DNA from 2 places in the Nocardioides sp. B129/18 genome. Region 2 is predicted to be linked to the other one. Evidence: predicted binding sites of a transcription regulator. Region 2 holds the regulator's gene; the other holds the start of a gene.
The links. The regulator LexA, encoded in region 2, represses DNA repair genes until DNA is damaged. The targets are predictions, from matches to a motif close to TCGAACANNTGTTCGA.
Positions count from the first base shown of each region.

Region 1: ACZDWJ_RS03490 (DUF222 domain-containing protein) is a predicted target of LexA. The motif match lies at 896-911, and genes of this name have one in related genera.

Region 1 is NZ_JBUZJI010000003.1:136,747-139,687, forward strand. It holds gene ACZDWJ_RS03485 (ABC transporter ATP-binding protein) at 1-421, opposite strand, end outside; gene ACZDWJ_RS03490 (DUF222 domain-containing protein) at 924-1,703, shown strand; gene panB (3-methyl-2-oxobutanoate hydroxymethyltransferase) at 1,837-2,733, opposite strand; gene ACZDWJ_RS03500 (lipopolysaccharide biosynthesis protein) at 2,837-2,941, opposite strand, start outside.
Region 2 is NZ_JBUZJI010000005.1:93,441-96,381, reverse strand. It holds gene ACZDWJ_RS05465 (LysM peptidoglycan-binding domain-containing protein) at 1-341, opposite strand, end outside; gene lexA (transcriptional repressor LexA) at 611-1,408, shown strand; gene ACZDWJ_RS05455 (alkaline phosphatase D family protein) at 1,531-2,941, shown strand, end outside.

The DNA of each region.
Region 1 (2,941 bases), on a different contig from region 2:
GGCGGTCGGCGAGGCGGGCGATGCCGGCCCGCTCGAGCACCTCCTCGGTGGGGCGGGTGTCGCTGAAGAGGCTCGCGGTGTAGCGGACGGTCTCCGCCACCGTGAGGTCCTTGAGCAGGCCGCCGGACTGCATGACGGCGGCGACGAGGCCGCGGGCGACGGCGTCGCGCGGGGCGAGGCCGAGCACCTCGACGGAGCCGGAGGTCGGCTGGGAGAGTCCGAGGATCATGTCGATCGTGGTGGTCTTGCCCGCGCCGTTGGGTCCGAGGAACGCCACGACCTCGCCGGCCCCGATCTCCAGGTCGAGGCCGCGGACGGCCTCCACCTGGCCGAAGCGACGGGTGACGGCGTCCAGGCGGATGGCGGGCGGGTCGCCGGCGCCGCCGAGGACGGCCGTCGGCACTGCACTGGTCTGGGTCATGCCTCCACCCTGGCCCCGGCTCGGGCCCGGTGCCTGGCCCGAGCGTCACGACCCCACCATGACGGCTGTCACGGGTGTGACGTGGATCGCTGTTACCGAACCGTGGGCGGACCGCGTCCGGACGGTGGTGCGCAGGTGAATCGCCGGTGGAGCGCGCCCCCGTAGCGTTCAGCACATCGACTCGGGGGAGTCGATGAAGGACCTGGGATCAGCGCCGGGACCTGTGGCTGGGGGGCCGCAGTTCCCGTGAGCACCCGGTGGTCGGGGGGCCACCGCGGAGCACGCGATCCCGGACGACGAGCAGGGCCCGATCGGCGCATCTGGGGGGAGCGCCGACCGGGCCCTCTCGCATGTCGGGCCCGGTGTGCGCCCCGGTGGTCGAGCGCCGCTCCGGTGGTCGAGCGGGAGCTTCGGTGGTCGAGCTTGTCGAGACCCCCGCACCCGGCCGGAATCCCTGTGCACGAGTGCTCGTCTTCGAACTGGTGTTCGGATAGAATGAGGCATGGCCACTCGGAAGCCCCGCCTCCTGCGCGACAGCGACCTGCTGCGCGCTGCGATGCAGGCCAGGTCCGTGGCTGACGACGCGGAGCGTGAGGTCTTCCAGATCGCCGCCGACTGGGCCATCGCTCACACGGTCGCCGACGAGATGGATGCGGCGTTCCTCGTCGGCACCCACTGCGAGGTCTCCATCGCCGGTCCGGGGGCTCCGATGGTCTCGGAGTACTGCTGCGACGAGATCGCCGCGGCCCTGGGCATGTCCACCGACTCCGGGCGGTACTACGTCGGCCACGCCCTCGAGGCGTGCACGCGGCTCCCGCGCCTGTGGGCGCGACTGGTCGAGGGGGAGGTGACCGTCGCGCAGGTGCGTCGGATCACCGAACAGACCATGGTGCTCTCGTTCGACGCGGCTGCTCGGGCCGATCAGCTCCTCGCCGCCTACGCCCACTCCGTCGGGCGTCGGGCCATCGAGAACGCGATCAACCTGGCCGAGAAGCAGGTCGACCCCGACCTCGCGACCCTGCGCCAGCGCCTGGCGCGGGACGACCGGCGCTTCGACGTAGCCGTCGACCAGCCCAGTCTGGACGGCACCGTCGACGTGCACGGCCGGATGGATCGCGAAGATGCGATCGACCTCGACGCCGCCCTCGCCGAGCTGGCCCACCAGGCCCTCGCGCTGGGCTCCAGCGACTCCCTCGACGCGCGCCGTGCGTGGGCCGCTGGGCAGCTGGGGCGGGAGCACCTGGGTCTGTGCGGGGATCTCGACAAGCTCGATCACCGATAGCCCCCGTCGGTCGAGCCTGTTCCTCCGGTGGTCGAGCCTGCCGAGACCCCCGCACCCTGACGTCCCGCCGAACCATCACCCCAGCCCGTGACCGACGCCCGGTCCCGGGCTGGAGGTGCGCGACGCCGAGACCTCAGAAGGTGTGCTCAGGCCCCGGGAAGGTGCCGCCGCGGACGTCGTCGGCGTAGGCGCGGGCGGCGTCGAGGAGCACGGTGCGGACGTCGGCGTACTGCTTGACGAAGCGCGGCATCCGGCCGGTGCGCAGGCCGAAGGCGTCCTGCCACACCAGGACCTGGCCGTCGCAGCGCTCGCCGGCGCCGATGCCGATCGTGGGGATCGAGACGGCGGCGGTGACCTCGGCGGCGACGTCGCCGGGCACCATCTCCATGACGATCGCGAAGGCGCCGGCCTCCTCCATCGCCTGCGCCTCGGCGATCACCTTCGCCGCGGAGTCGCCGCGGCCCTGCACGCGGTAGCCGCCCAGGGTGTGCTCGGACTGCGGGGTGAAGCCGATGTGGGCCATCACCGGGATGCCGCCCTCGACGAGCTTGCGCACCTGCGGGGTCATCGCGACGCCGCCCTCGAGCTTGATCGCGTGAGCCTGCGCCTCCTTCATGAAGCGCACGGCGGTGAGGTAGGCCTGCTCGGGAGAGGCCTGGTAGGAGCCGAAGGGCAGGTCGGCGACGACGAGGGCCCGCCGCGCGCTGCGCACGACCGCGCGGGTCAGCGGGATGAGCTCGTCGACGGTGACGGGCAGCGAGGTCTCGTTGCCGTAGACGTTGTTCGACGCGCTGTCGCCCACGAGCAGCACCTCGATGCCGGCCTCGTCGAAGATCTGCGCGGTGTACTGGTCGTAGGCGGTGAGCATCGCGAAGCGCTCGCCGCGCTGCTTGAGCTCGCGCAGGTGGTGGGTGCGGATGCGCTTGTAGGTGGCGGCAGCGGGGGCCGTGCCGCCGCCGTAGGGCGCCGGCTCCTCGGCGCTGGGGCTGCTCGGGCCGGACGCGGTGTTCTCGGGCTGCTGGCTGCTCACGGGTGTTCCTCCCTGGATCTCGCGGCTCCCGGTGGAGTCCACGGACCCGGTCAGCGTAGGCCCGGGGCCTGGCTCCGCCGCCGGGGATCGGACGTGTCGACCGTCACGCCGGCGAGGACTCCGCGGCGGCGGCGTCCTCGACGCGCATGCGCACCAGGCTCAGGACCAGGAGGGCGAGCACGAGCACGGCGTCGACGGCGATCACCGT
Region 2 (2,941 bases):
ACCAGGCCGCCGTCGAGGGCGTTGAGGTGCTGGAGGTGGGTGAGCATGCCGCGGACGTCACCGTCCTGCGCGTGGGCGGCGGCGATGTCCCAGAGGGTCTGCCCGGAGCGGACGACGATGACCTGGGTCGGCTCGGGGGTGCCGGGCTCCTGGGTGGCCACCGAGCCGGCCGCCAGCGCGATGCCCGTGCCGAGCACGATCAGGAGGGCGAGCACGAAGACCACCAGACGACCGCGCCGGGTCAGGCGCACCGTGCCGGAGGGCCGCGCGACCGGACGCACGGCGGGCCGAGCGGCGGAGCGGGCGGGGCGGGCGGCGGGCTGGAGGATCAGGGTGCTCATCGGGACTCCTGGGGAAGTGGGAGTGGGACGACGGATGTCTATCGGTCGGCGCCGACAGTTCCGGACGATCGCGGCCCGAGGGTCGGGATTCGCACGGATGTTCGAACTGGATCCAGAGTAGATCAGGTGTTCGATCGAACACAAGAGCGATCTCGATCACGTGTTCGACTCAGGGCCGGCCGGCCGACCCTCCGTGTCTCCCGGGCTGCGGACACGCCGAGTTCGAACAGATGTTTGAGTCCGGCGTCCGGTCTCGCTACCGTCAGGCCATGCCGACCCGCGACCGCCCCGATCCCGCCGAGAAGGCCTCCCCGACCTCGCCTGAGACCTCTCCTGAGAAGTCGTCTGCGAAGCCGCGCGGCAAGACCGTCTCCGAGCTCCCCGACGGCCCGCCGGACGCCACCGGTCTCACCCAGCGCCAGCTGAAGGTGCTCGCCACCATCAAGGAGGCCATCGAGAAGCGCGGCTTCCCCCCGAGCATGCGCGAGATCGGCCAGGCCGTCGGCCTCACCAGCACCTCCAGCGTCGCCCACCAGCTGCGCGTGCTGGAGGAGAAGGGCTTCCTGCGCCGCGACGCCAACCGGCCGCGCGCCCTCGAGGTCTTCCTGCCCGAGGTCCTCGCCGCCCGGCGCTCGATCTCCTCGGCCGACGAGAGCTCCTACGACGAGACCGGCATCGGCGACACCGTCCCCTCCGCGGCCTACGTGCCGGTGGTCGGCCGGATCGCGGCCGGCGGCCCGATCCTGGCCGAGGAGCAGGTCTCCGAGGTCTTCCCCCTGCCGCGCCAGCTCGTCGGCGAGGGCCAGCTCTTCCTGCTCGAGGTCGTCGGCGACTCCATGGTCGACGCCGCCATCTGCAGCGGCGACTTCGTCGTCGTCCGCCAGGAGCAGACGGCCGAGAACGGCCAGATCGTCGCGGCGCTCCTCGACGGGGAGGCCACGGTGAAGACCTTCCAGCGCAAGGACGGCCAGGTGTGGCTGATGCCGCACAACCCGGCCTACGACCCCATCGACGGCACCCACGCGCGGATCCTCGGCGTCGTCACCGCGGTGCTGCGCAGCCTGTGATCCTGTGAGCCACGCCACCCGCGGGCCGTCCCCGATGGCCCGCGGGTGAACGCTCGGCGACGCCTCCGCGACACCTGCCGCCCGCGCCGTCACCTCCGGAGCCCTTGCTGCGTTGAGGGCGCGTGACCCACCTCGATCTCCCCGCCGTCGGCCGCCGCGCCGTCCTGGCCTCCGCGCCCGTCGCCGTCGGCACGGCCGGCGCCGTCGGCGCCCTCGGCTCCAGCGCTGACGCCGCCACGCACCGCGTCTTCCAGCACGGCGTCGCCTCGGGCGACCCGCTCCCCGACGCCGTCGTCCTCTGGACGCGCGTGACGCCCACCGCCACCGCACTGCCCGGCAGCGGCCGCGGTCCGCGCACCGACGTCGTGTGGGAGGTCGCCACCGACCGGCGCTTCCGGCGCATCGTCAAGAAGGGCACCTTCGCGACCTCCGCGGCGCGCGATCACACCGTCAAGGTCGACGTCCGCGGCCTCGCTCCGGCCACCTGGCACTGGTACCGCTTCACGGCGGCCGGCCAGGTCAGCCGCGTGGGCCGCACCCGCACCGCGCCCGCGCACGACGCCGAGCTGCGGCACCTGCGGCTCGGGTTCACCTCCTGCGCCAACTGGCAGGCCGGCTACTTCGCCGCCTACCGCGGCCTGGCCGCGCGCGACGATCTGCACCTGATCGTCCACCTCGGCGACTACTTCTACGAGTACGGCCCCGGGCAGTACGGCTACGGCAAGGACGACGTCGACGTGCGCCCGCACGTGCCGGCGCACGAGGTGCTCAGCCTCGCCGACTACCGCCAGCGCCACGCGCAGTACAAGACCGACCGCGACCTGCAGGACCTCCACGCGGCCTACCCCTGGATCATCACCTGGGACGACCACGAGGTCGCCAACGACCAGTGGTCCGGCGGCGCGGAGAACCACACGCCCGCCACGGAGGGCTCGTGGACGCGGCGCCGCGCCCGCGCGCACCGGGCCTACGACGAGTGGATGCCGGTGCGCCTGAACGGCACCGCCGCCCTCGGCGACGGCGACCGGCTCTACCGCCGCTTCCGCTTCGGCCAGCTCGCCGAGATCAGCATGCTCGACCTGCGCTCCTACCGCTCCGAGCAGGTCGCCTCCCCCGGCCCCGGCGTCGGCGCGGTCGACGATCCCTCGCGCACCATCACCGGCGCAGCCCAGATGGCCTGGCTCAAGCAGTCGCTGGCCTCCACGGCCGTGCAGTGGAAGATCATCGGCAACCCGGTGATGATCGCGCCGGTCGACTTCGGCACGCTGCCCCGCGAGCTCGCGACCGCGCTGCACACCGCCACGGGCGTGCTGCCCACCGACGGCATCCCCTACAACGTCGACCAGTGGGACGGCTACACCGCCGACCGACGCACGGTCTTCCAGCACCTCGCCGACCATCAGACCCGCGACGTCGTCTTCATCACCGGCGACATCCACTCCGGCTGGGCGGCCGACCTGCCCAGCGACGCCTCGCTCTACCCGGCCGTCGGGGAGTCGCTGGCGGTGGAGTTCGTCGGTGCCTCGATCACCT